3 regions of the Ornithinibacillus liuyingii genome follow, and region 2 is predicted to be linked to each of the others. Evidence: riboswitches for the same ligand, from Rfam matches in the RefSeq annotation. Region 2 holds a riboswitch; each other region holds the start of a gene.
The links. A riboswitch is a leader RNA that binds a small molecule or an ion and turns the genes downstream of it on or off. The one in region 2 is predicted to bind S-adenosylmethionine.
Positions count from the first base shown of each region.

Region 1: another riboswitch for S-adenosylmethionine. It lies ahead of ssuE (NADPH-dependent FMN reductase); the one in region 2 lies ahead of metK (methionine adenosyltransferase).
Region 3: another riboswitch for S-adenosylmethionine. It lies ahead of ACSKT4_RS14560 (methionine ABC transporter ATP-binding protein); the one in region 2 lies ahead of metK (methionine adenosyltransferase).

Region 1 is NZ_JBPWOS010000002.1:135,823-140,111, reverse strand. It holds gene ACSKT4_RS03600 (ATP-grasp domain-containing protein) at 1-651, opposite strand, end outside; gene ACSKT4_RS03595 (LLM class flavin-dependent oxidoreductase) at 670-1,719, opposite strand; SAM riboswitch class I at 1,820-1,927, opposite strand; SAM riboswitch class I at 2,050-2,159, shown strand; gene ssuE (NADPH-dependent FMN reductase) at 2,321-2,863, shown strand; gene ACSKT4_RS03585 (YitT family protein) at 2,924-3,730, shown strand; gene ACSKT4_RS03580 (cation:proton antiporter) at 3,928-4,289, shown strand, end outside.
Region 2 is NZ_JBPWOS010000012.1:121,389-125,677, reverse strand. It holds gene mnmM (tRNA 5-(aminomethyl)-2-thiouridylate-methyltransferase MnmM) at 1-92, shown strand, start outside; gene ACSKT4_RS16135 (gamma carbonic anhydrase) at 110-640, shown strand; gene metK (methionine adenosyltransferase) at 684-1,880, opposite strand; SAM riboswitch class I at 2,002-2,108, opposite strand; gene pckA (phosphoenolpyruvate carboxykinase (ATP)) at 2,303-3,889, shown strand.
Region 3 is NZ_JBPWOS010000010.1:133,233-137,521, reverse strand. It holds gene ACSKT4_RS14565 (glycoside hydrolase family 30 protein) at 1-1,395, shown strand, start outside; SAM riboswitch class I at 1,505-1,616, shown strand; gene ACSKT4_RS14560 (methionine ABC transporter ATP-binding protein) at 1,720-2,745, shown strand; gene ACSKT4_RS14555 (methionine ABC transporter permease) at 2,735-3,397, shown strand; gene ACSKT4_RS14550 (MetQ/NlpA family ABC transporter substrate-binding protein) at 3,435-4,289, shown strand, end outside.

The DNA of each region.
Region 1 (4,289 bases), on a different contig from region 2:
TGTGCATGCGTCTGCCGGACATAATTCAAAGCCTTCCGAAGTATCAACGCGAACAGCATAGAGAAATTTCCCTCCAACAAATTCACAACGAGTGATAAAAGAGTCCGGGGACTCGATATAATCTTGAAGTAATGTAATGCCATCCACTGGTTCTTCAAAGCTATCCCCATCTAAATATTGCTCTAATGCCTCCACTGAAGTGAAAAGTTGTACACCAAGCCCTTTCCCTGCTCGGTTATGCTTGGTAATAAATTTCTTTCTTTCAAATGTCTTCGCTGCCTTTAAAATGTCAGCTTTTCCTACTGCGGCAATCGTTCTCGGGGTCTTAATTCCGAATTTCTCAAGCTCCAAATATTGTAGGACCTTACTTATTTCTAGCTGGAGCACACGACTTCCATTAATGACGACCCTGCCATGATGCTCCAACCAGGAAAGAACCGCACTTGTTAATTCTGGGGCAAAGCGATGTCCCCTTGTATGGGAGGAGGCGCTCATACGGCTATAAAAAACTCCTTCAGGTGGAACGGAGGTAAGGTCCACCGTGCCATGTACTAGATTCCAATCTTCATAGGGTAAATCTAACTCTTCCAATCGCTTGAATAAATGCTCTGTCCATTCACTATTCTCATGTATCACATAAATTTTACTCATCATAAAAACCCCCTGCTTCTAATTTGTTAATGCGGAGCGTAATTCTTCTACCTTAGGCATTACCTGTTGTGAGAATCGCTCTAATTCCTCTAGCTGTGGGGAGCATTGTAACAATAGTAAGTCTACCCCTACCTGCTCAAAGGCGATGATTTGTTTCGCGATTTGCTCCGGTGTGCCGATCAGATTTGGACGAATTCCTCGATTGGATACGGAATAATCCTGTAGTTGAATCTGCTGTTCCAGCTCTGATTTCGATGTAAAGTCTTTAAATCCTGCATATCCACTTAGGTCGTTTACGGTTGTGATTCGTTTTAATTCTTCCTGTGCTTCTTCCTCTGTATCACGACAAATGACGTAGGCTGCCATCCCAATTGTGCGGAAAGGCTCTCGTCCTGCTTCTTGTCTACGCTGTTTCATATCAGCAATCTTGGCTTGTGCTTCCTCCACCGTATGTCCATGGATGACATACGCATCACAAAGCGATGAAATGACCTGTTTCCCTTTCTCACTTTCGCCACCCGCATATAAAATTGGGTTTGGCCGTTGGACTGGCTTAGGGGAAAGCTTGGTGTTCTCTATTTGATAAAACTGGCCCTGATAGGAGAAGGTTTCCTCCGTCCATAATCCTTTCAGAATCTCAATAAACTCTGCTGTTCGGTCATATCGTTCATCATGTGCGGTAAAATCACCACCATATTGCTTCGCCTCCTCGGCCCACCAGCCAGAAACAACATTTAAGGTAAAGCGTCCATTACTAATATGGTCGATGTTTGCCGCCATTTTTGCTGTAACAGCTGGATTATGAAACACGGGACGAACCGCTGTCATGATCTCGATTTTTTCTGTTACGGCTGCTAAAGCTGCTGCAGTAGACCATGCCTCTAAGGAATCCTTGTCTGTGCCTTTAATATCATTCAAGTAAAGCTCCGCAATTAAGGTAGTATCATAGCCCCATTTTTCTGCTGATTGAATTACTTTCTTTGCATAGTCAAACGTTGGTGGCATCTTTTCATCCTCGACATTACGTAACCACCCGCCAAAAATCGGTAACCAAAATCCGTACTTCATAAAACTTCCTCCTCATCCACTTGTGTTCTATCTGTAAAACATAAAAAAATCTCCTTCCCTAGATAGGAAAAGAGATAACTACTAAAAATAAGTTTGCACTCTCCTATCTTCCAAGCAATTGCTTGATGGAATTGGCACAGTATTCTTATGAAAGAACCTGTTGCCGAGGCTTCAAAGGGCCATGTCCCTCCACCTCTCTTGATAAGATCAAAAATTATTTGATTATTTCCTCTATCATAAAGTAACCCTTTCCACCTTGTCAATCATTAATTCCTACTTGACTGATAGGAATTGTTCGAATAGAATATAACAATAATTGCACACCACTACTTCTTATCAAGAGAAGTCGAGGGAACAGGCCCGATGACGCTTCAGCAACCTCTGATATATCATGTCAGAAAGGTGCTAATTCCGACGAGATTATTCTTGAGAGATAAGAGATTACATACAACAATGTAAAATCCCTTTATTCTCACCAGAAGAATAAGGGATTTTTCTGCTGATAGGAAGTAAATGCTAGGAAAAAACACAATCGCAAAAAGGACCGAATGTCCATTTTTCAAATGAATCGATGCAAGGAAATAGGAAAGGTTGAGTAGGAATGAGTGAGATCGTTATATTTTCTGGTAGTACTGCTACATTATCTGGCTCTGAGCAGGTATTACGTTATTTCGGGAGCCTATTACATGATAGACAATTTTCAGTAACCCATATTTCGGTAAGAGATGTACCATATCAAGATCTTTTTGACATGAATATAAACAGTCCAAAAATAAAACAAATGACAGCATTAATCGAAAATGCCCACGGTATCCTGATTGGGTCACCGGTTTATAAGGGAGCTTATTCCGGGGTGTTAAAAGCATTCATTGATCTTCTGCCACAGGATGTGTTGAAGCATAAGCCAGTCCTTCCGATTATGACTGGTGGGAGTCCTTCCCATCTTTTAGCCCTCGAATATACACTGAAGCCACTATTAGCCACATTAAAGGCGCATAATTTAAAAGGCCTCTACCTATTGGATCAAACAATCAATAAACAGAGGGAAATACCAATAGTAGATGAGGAAACCATACAGCGAGCAAGAAAACAGCTTGATTATTTCTGTAAATTAGTAGTTCACAGGCAGACAACGCCCATTTAGATGATTCAGCAGAATTTTAGCTAAAGATACTAATTTACATACACTAGGGAGAGTTACATCATGAAAAATATAATCGTCATCATCGGATCCTTTATTGTTGCATTTGCCTTTAATTTCTTTCTGGTCCCTTTTGGTATCTTAAGTAGTGGCGTTAGTGGTATAGCTATTTTAATTGGACTCATTACGCCACTTGATATCGGAATTCTGACCTTTATCTTTAATTTACCGTTACTCTTATTGGGCTATGTTAAATTAGGGAAGAGGATTACCGTGAATACGCTGATTTGTGTCGTGTCCCTATCTTTCTTTTTATATATTTTACCAGTAGTTGCGATAACGGATGATATTTTGCTTTCAACCATCTTTGGAGGAATTATTGGTGGAATTGGAGTCGGTATCATACTGAAATATTCCGGAACCTCTGGTGGGTTGGACATTATCGCGATTATTATTTCCCGTAATAGTAATATTAGTGTAGGGCTACTCCTTACCGGAATGAATGGTGTCATTGTCCTGCTATCTGGTGCTATCTTCAGCTGGGACATTGCATTATATACCCTTTTATCTATTTATTTGACGGGGAAAGTTATCGATGCGATTCACACAAGTCATATCAAACTGACCATGCAGATTGTGACATCAAAAGGAGATCAAATTAGAAAAGAATTACTGCAATCCGTTTATCGTGGGATTACGATTACGGAGGGATTCGGTGGTTATACAGAAGAAAAGAAACAAATTCTAATGATGGTCGTGACCCGTTATGAGACCGTGAAAATTAAAGAAATCGTTCGTCAACACGATGACAAAGCGTTTATTAACATCTTTCAAACCGTTGAAATTGATGGTGAATTTGCAAAGAACTAACGAAAGAACTCGTCTGCCCTGCTTCCTTTTCTATTTTCACCCTAATAGAAAAGGAATTTGGGGATAAGATGTTAGTAGTCGTATTCATTTTTCTATGTTAGCAAAAAAATAAAACATTACATTAGCTATTGAACGAAGCCAGTGATAAAATACGCTTATTCCAATCATTTACATATAACATAAGAAGGTGACTAGATATTCATACAGAATTTGTACTCATTAGTATTGTTATTGTCATTTCACTCGGTATCTTATCACAATGGTTAGCCTGGAGAATTCAATGGCCATCTATTGTCATCATGTCTGTTGCCGGATTATTAATTGGTCCGGTATTCGGATTAATTAATCCGCAAGAAGCGCTTGGGAGTCTTTATAGTCCCATTATCTCGCTTGCAGTGGCATTAATTTTATTTGAAGGTAGTACAAGCTTAGATGTACGGGAATTAAAGGGGGTATCGAAGTCGGTATTCCGAATCGTCACGTTTGGTACTACGTTAGCCTGGATTGGTGGCTCCTTAGCTGCTCATTTCATTGCAGGACTTAGTTTAGAAATATCGTT
Region 2 (4,289 bases):
CCCTGAATCAAAAACAATATAGTGTACTGCAATATGGATTTATTAATCAAAAGAATAATCCACCATTTATCATAGCAATACAGAAAAAATAGTCAAGGAGGGATATTGAGTGATTCATCATTATCAAAATATCGCACCTAAGATACATCCGACCGTTTTTATTGCAAAAGACGCAGTAGTAATTGGAGATGTCACAATTGAAGAAGAAACTAGTATTTGGTTTAAAACTGTTATCCGAGGAGACGTTGCTCCAACTAGAATCGGTAAACGAGTTAGTATTCAAGATTTATCTATGCTACATCAAAGTCCTAATAATCCTCTTATCATTGAAGATGATGTTACTGTAGGACACCAAGTTACCCTTCATTCTTCTATTATACGAAAAAATGCTTTAATCGGTATGGGGTCGATTATCTTAGACGGGGCAGAAATTGGGGAACATGCTTTTGTTGGTGCGGGAAGTCTAATTCCACCTGGCAAAAAAATTCCACCTCATACATTAGTTATGGGACGCCCTGCCAAAGTAGTTCGCGAATTAACGGACACGGATTATCAAGAGATGGAACGAGTTCGCAAATCCTATGTCGAAAAAGGACATTATTATAAGTACCATACTGATTTAGGGCTTGATTTTTCCTAATAGCAAAGGCTTAGAACACTGGGTTCTAAGCCTTTTAAATACATTATTTAACTTGTGCTAATAACGCGTCTACTTTATCGGTTTTTTCCCAAGGAAATTCTACATCTGTTCTACCGAAATGACCATATGCTGCAGTTTGCTTATAGATAGGTCTTTGTAAATCTAGCATGCGGATAATTCCAGCTGGACGTAAATCAAATATATCGCGAACAGCATTAACTAATACCTCTTCGCTTACTACTCCGGTACCAAACGTATTAATGGAAATGGAAACCGGTTCTGCAACACCGATTGCATATGCAAGCTGAACTTCACATGAATCAGCTAATTTAGCAGCTACAATATTTTTCGCCACATAACGAGCAGCATAAGCAGCTGAACGGTCTACTTTTGTAGGATCCTTCCCACTAAAAGCACCCCCACCATGGCGTGCATAGCCACCATACGTATCGACAATTATTTTTCTACCAGTTAAACCTGCATCCCCTTGTGGACCTCCAATAACGAATCTTCCAGTCGGGTTAATAAAGTATTTCGTTTCATCATCTAATAATTCTGCAGGTACTACTGGCTTAATGACGTGCTCGATCAAGTCTTTTTCAATCTGTTCTAAAGTAACACTTTGTGAATGCTGTGTAGAAATGACAATCGTATCAACTCTTACTGGATGATCCTCTTCATCATATTCAATGGTTACTTGTGTTTTTCCATCTGGACGAAGATAAGCTAGCGTACTGTCTTTTCTAACATCACTTAGCCGTTTAGAAAGTTGATGCGCTAAAGAAATTGGTAACGGCATTAATTCTTTTGTTTCGTTACAAGCAAAACCAAACATCAATCCTTGGTCTCCTGCTCCGATTGCATCAATTTCACTCTCTGTCATTTTTCCAAGACGTGCTTCTAACGCTTGGTTTACCCCGCTTGCGATATCTGGTGATTGCTCATCAATAGCAGTTAGAACTGCACAAGTATCAGCATCAAATCCATATTTCGCACGAGTGTAACCGATATCTTTAACGGTTTGTCTAACAACCTGTGGGATATCAACATAGGTAGATGTGGTAATCTCTCCAGCAACAAGTACTAATCCTGTTGTTACGGTCGTTTCACACGCAACCCTAGCTAGCGGGTCCTTTTTTAAAATTTCATCTAAAATTGCATCGGAAATTTGGTCACATATTTTATCTGGGTGACCTTCTGTTACTGACTCAGAAGTAAATAATCGACGATTCTTAGCCATTTGGCTAAATCCTCCCTCTATTTCTTTGTTACGGAACTCAAATATCTATCAGATAGTATATCCTTAATCAATAAAAAAAGCCTTTCCTTCTTACATGAGGAAAGGGTTTACTAGCCTTTCGCTCTTATTGTTCAAGGAATTTTCCTTGCTTCAGGTTAGCACCTTTTCACAAATGTGATGGTTGCCGGGTTTCATCGGGTCTGTCCCTCCACCAACTCTGAATAAGAGAGTATCCGCTCTATTGTAGATTAACTGAAGCAATTGTCCTATGTCAACTGTATAATACACTGTCACGTAATTTTAATAAAATAATACAATAAAAACAACGAATAGTATGGACTATTAATTTAAATGTGTTATACTAATAATTAATTTCAGGAAATAAATGTATTGAATCTCATAAATAAAGGTAGGTAATTTTAATGAATACAGTAATGAAAACCTCATTATTGGAAGAACTTCTGTCCCAGCAAACTACAAAGAAAAACTTATCTGTTGCTAGATTAGTTGAAAAAGTCCTTTCACGAAATGAAGGGGTCTTATCAAATACAGGAGCTGTGCTCGCTACTACCGGTAAATATACTGGCCGTTCCCCAGAGGATAAGTTCATTGTAAAGGATTCCATATCCGAAAGTAAAGTAGACTGGGGTACTGTAAATCAACCTATTGAAGAAAAAGTATTTGAATCCTTATATACAAAAGTAATGGAGCACCTAAAGCAAAAAGATGAAGTTTTTGTATTTAATGGATTTGCTGGAGCTGATCACAACTATCAATTACCAATTCAAGTAATCAACGAATTTGCTTGGCATAATTTATTTGCGAAACAATTATTCATTCGTCCAACAGAGGAGCAATTAGCAAATCATCAAGCAGAATTTACTGTAATCTCTGCCCCAACCTTTAAGGCTGATCCGAGTATTGATGGTACTAACTCAGAGGCATTTATCATTGTATCGTTCAAGCACAAAGTCATCTTAATCGGTGGAACAGAGTATGCAGGTGAAATCAAAAAGTCCATCTTCTCTATCATGAACTTTTTATTACCAGAGCAAAACATATTATCCATGCACTGCTCAGCAAACGTAGGTAATGAGGGGGATGTTGCTTTATTCTTCGGTTTATCTGGAACTGGAAAAACAACATTATCAGCTGATCCTTACCGCAAGCTAATCGGTGATGATGAGCATGCCTGGAGTTCTAGTGGTGTGTTTAATATAGAAGGTGGCTGTTATGCAAAGTGTATCAACCTATCGGAAGAAAAGGAACCACAAATATACAACGCCATTAAGTTTGGTTCTGTATTAGAGAATGTAGTATTAGATGAAGAAACACGTATCCCTAATTTCGATAATACTTCCTTAACAGAAAATACTAGAGCTGCATATCCATTAGAACATATAGATAATATTGTAAATCCAAGCATTGCAGGACATCCGAATACCATTGTATTCCTAACTGCTGATGCATCTGGTACGTTACCACCTATTAGTAAACTAACAAAAGAACAAGCAATGTATCATTTCTTAAGTGGGTATACTAGTAAACTAGCTGGAACAGAACGTGGTGTAACAGAACCGCAAGCAACATTTTCAGCCTGCTTTGGAGCACCTTTCCTTCCATTATCGCCTGCAACATATGCAACGATGCTAGGTGAAAAAATTGATTTATATAATACAAATGTATTCCTAATTAATACTGGATGGACTGGTGGATCCTATGGTGTAGGAAATCGAATTAGGCTCTCTTATACTCGTGCAATGGTTCATGCTGCATTAGAAGGAGAACTAAATAACGTCGAAACAATTAAAGATGAAATCTTTGGCTTGGAAATCCCTGCTCATGTTGCTGGTGTTCCTGATGAACTACTTATTCCAAGAAATACATGGGAAGACAAAGAGGCATATGACGAAACAGCAAGAAATCTGGCTAAGAAGTTCCATGATAATTTCAAAAAATTTACTCATGTTAGCCCAGAAATCGCTGCAGCAGGACCTAATTTTAAATAACACTATCCTGTCCTCATCCCAAGAGGGTTTATATACTATATTCTTATACAGGCAGGAAAGACTTTTTGCCTACTCTAAAACCGACCTTACTTTTAGAGGTCGGTTTTCTACTTAGTTGATGATTCCCCCCTACTCCCGCGCGCGAGGTTCCTTCTGTCGCGCGAGTTCTTCTTATTGCCGCGCGAAATTTCTTATAGTTCGCGCGATTTTTCCCCTTTCTCGCGCGAAACTTACTCCAGCCTCGCGCGAAGTCTACTCCGACGACTAGGAGCGAGAATCACTCCTCTCGCGTCAAAACCCTCCCTGCAAGACGTAAAATATAACATATAAAAACTAGGCATTCACACATTTTTCATTCAAAGCATACTATGTGGTTGAAGTAATTTTGGTATTCTCATAC
Region 3 (4,289 bases), on a different contig from region 2:
ATCATTTTAATCGTTATGCTAAATGCTCCTTCGGCAAATAGCGTTGATATATATTTAACCACATCAGATCAAAGGAACTTACTCACACAGCAAGAACCATTAGTGTTGGAAGATATCAAGGAAACAGAAGTACCTATAATTCAAGTTGATCCCAATGTTCCGTTTCAGACAATGGAAGGTTTTGGTGCAGCGGTTACTGGGTCTTCTGCTTACTTGATCAATCATGAATTAAGTTCGGAGCAAAGAGAAGCACTCCTGTATGACTTATTTTCTAGTGAGGGTATTCACTTAAACTTTATTCGTCATGCCATAGGAGCTTCTGATTTTTCAGTTGATAGGGACGGTAACTCGCTAAGCTACACCTATAATGATATGGAGTCAGGAACGGATTATGAATTAGAGCATTTTTCTATAGACAACGATGCGGATGTTATCAGTCTGATACAAGATATTCGTACGATTCATAATCAGGTTAAGATAATAGGTACGCCTTGGACTGCACCTGCATGGATGAAATATAGTAATCAGTTAAACGGATCCTATTTGAATTATGAAGATGAGCGTGTTTATGAAGCATACGCGAACTATTTTGTAAAATACATTCAAGCCTATGAAAACAACCAGATTCCAATTGATGCTATTACGATTCAAAATGAACCAGAGCATACCTCAGAATCCTACCCCACTATGAGTATGAATGCTGAGGAGCAAGCGATGTTTATTAAGCAATATTTACACCCTACATTTTCACAACACGATATTAACACCAAAATTTTGGCGTACGATCATAACTGGGAGAATGCTTTTGATTATTCGAACAAGGTTCTTCATGATGAAGAGGCTAATGCATACACGAGTGGCATCGCGTTTCATTGCTATGAGGGGGACCCTGAAAGTATGTCGAAGGTGCATGAAGCATATCCGGACAAGCATATCTATTTGACAGAGTGTAGTGGTGGTGATTGGAGCGCAGATTTTGGCGATAACCTAAATTGGTATATGTCGAATCTCATTATTGGTGGACCTCGGAATTGGGCAGAGGCAGTACTACTATGGAATATTGCACTTGATCCTAATGGCGGACCAACGAATGGGGGATGTAGTGATTGTCGCGGTGTTGTGACAGTAAATAAAGAGGCAAATGAGGTGTCAAAAAACGTCGAATATTATGCCCTTGGTCATGCTAGTAAATTTGTAAACCCCGGTGCAGTCCGAGTAAGTACTACGCATTATCAAGGTAAACTAGAAACAGTGGGGTTTCGAAATCCTGATGATTCAATGGTTCTAATCGTAGCCAATACAAGTGATCATTCTGAAACATTTCAAGTCAATTACCAAACCGAGTCTTTCACTTACACAATGGACCCGAATAGTGCTGCCACGTTTACATGGTAGGACAGGGACGAGAGATTCTATGAATTATTTTAAAAAAAAGATTGACATCTAATTCATTAGGTACTATAGTATTTATCATAACTTACAACTACATAAATATTGAATTTTCTTCTTATCCAGAGAGACCGAGGGATCAGGCCCTATGAAGTCTCGGCAGCGGGTTAATGTAAATTAACACTGTGCCACTTCCTGCAAATGTACGTACATTTGAAAGATGAGAAGGAAGTCGTTTCAGTTTATATTTTGAGACCTTCCTTTTTTCTATGGATAAGAAAAGAGGAAGGTCTTTTTCGTTGTGAATGAATAAAGGAGTGGCGTGAGTATATGATTGAATTTCGGAATATATCAAAAACCTTTAAAATTGGCAATCGTGAAGTAAATGCCGTTAAAAATGTATCTCTTTCAATTCAACAGGGAGAGATATTCGGAATTATTGGCTTTAGTGGTGCAGGGAAGAGTACCTTGTTACGACTAGTGAATTTATTGGAGACGCCGACAAATGGTGAAATTGAAGTGCAAGGCATCAATATCGGATCGCTCTCCCAAAAGGATGTCAGAAAGCTTCGAAGTAGAATTGGCATGATTTTTCAAAACTTTAACCTATTCGCTTCTAGAACAGTAGCAGGAAATGTGGCATATCCACTGAAGCTTGCTGGTTGGTCTAAAAAAGAAATCGATAAAAGAGTTAGCGAGCTACTTAGCTTTGTTGGTCTTACCGATAAGGCAAAAGATTATCCAGAGCAGTTATCTGGTGGGCAGAAGCAACGAGTCGGGATTGCGAGAGCACTAGCTACCTCTCCAGATATATTAATTTGTGACGAGGCAACATCTGCCCTAGATCCAGATACAACAAGTGAAATTCTTCGTCTTCTCAAAAAAGTAAATAAAGAATTAGGGATTACGATTTTGCTGATTACCCATGAAATGCATGTTATACAGGAGATTTGTGACAAAGTTGCGGTGATGGAGAATGGTGAAGTGATTGAAACGGATTCAGTCTTTAATGTATTTACCAATCCACAGCATCTTACGACACAGCGCTTCATCCAATCCGTACAGCAAGACAGACCATCAACTTCATTATTAAGGGAATGGAGAAGAAAAGGTGGAAAACATTTATATCGCGTTATCTTTAAGGGCGAGGTTGCCAGTGATCCAGTCTTATCTCGAGTAACTAGAAAATTTGATGTGGATGTCAATATTGTATACGGCTCTGTCCGAGAGCTTCAGGAGAAATTATACGGAAACTTGCTTGTCTCGTTTGAGGGACAGGAAGAAAATATATCTTCTGTTCTTTTAGCACTTCAGCAAGATGTAACAGTAGAGGAGGTGAATGTAAATGAAGGTTGATTGGAGTACATTTTGGCCGCGAATACTGGAGGCTACTGGGGAAACAGTTTTAATGGTTATTATGACACTTATTTTAGGTTCCATTCTGGGTATAACGATAGGTTTACTTTTATTTGTAACAAGAACTGGTAATATTTTGGAAAATAAGATTATGTTTAATTTACTGAATGTCTTGATTAATATTATTCGCCCTATTCCGTTCATCATCTTCTTAGTGGCAATTAGTCCATTAACTAGAGCAGTAGTTGGGACAACGATTGGGACATGGGCAGCAATTTTCCCAATGACGATTGCTTCAGCATTTGGAATTGCAAGGGTAGTAGAGAACAACTTAGTGAGTATTGACTCCGGAGTAATTGAAGCAGCGAAGGCAATGGGAGCAAGTCCTTTACGAATTATTTTCACCGTACTAATCCCAGAGGCGTTAGGACCACTTATTTTAGGGTTAACCTTTGTAACCGTAAGTTTGATCGACTTCTCAGCAATGGCAGGAACTGTTGGCGGAGGCGGTTTAGGTCATGTAGCAATGACCTATGGATACCAACGATTTGATGGCAGTGTCATGCTAGTGACCGTTATTATACTGATTATTCTAGTACAAATCGCACAGTGGATTGGAAATACAGTATCAAGAAAGATTATGAGACGATAGATTACTTCATAGTAAAAATACAAAAGGAGATGGAATGATGAAAAAATGGTTTAGTATGTTAATCGTATTAATTGCAGTGAGTACATTAGTTGCTTGTGGAAGTGATACTACTTCAGGTAATGGAGATGAAGTAGTAGTTAAAATTGGTGTAACAGGAACAGATGGCGAGGTATGGCCAATTCTAAAAGAGAAGGCGAAAGCAGAAGGTATTGAAATTGAATTAGTGGAGTTCTCTGACTACACATTGCCGAATCAAGCGTTAGCAAACGGTGATATTGATCTCAATTCATTCCAGCATATTGCATTTTTATCCCAATTTAATGAAGAGAATGATCTTGATTTAGTTCCGATTGGAGCTACGATGATTGCACCGATGGGATTATATTCCGAAAAGCTGGAAGATGTAAGTGAAATTAAAGAAGGCGATAAAATTGCTATACCAGATGATCCTTCCAACCAAGCACGTGCACTGAAATTATTAGAATCAGCAGGATTAATTACGTTAGCAGATGACTTCGGACTATTTGGTGACCCAAGTAAGATTGTCGATAATCCTAAAAACTTAGAAATTCTACCGATCGTCGCGCAACAAACCCCACGTGTATTACCAGATGTGGCAGCATCTGTTATCAATAATGGGGTTGCAGGGCAAGCCGGATTTGACCCAGTGGAAGATCCAATTTACTTAGAAGACGCGAATGATCCCAATGCATTACCATACGTGAACATTTTCGCCGCACGTTCAGCTGATCAGGATAATGAAACGTTTCAGAAGATAGTGGAGCTATACCACGAAGAGGATGTAGTGAAGGCGATCGAAGCGGATACAAATGGTGGTTCCATTGTAGTTGATATAGAAAAAGCGGAGTTGTTAGAACAATTTAAAGGACTA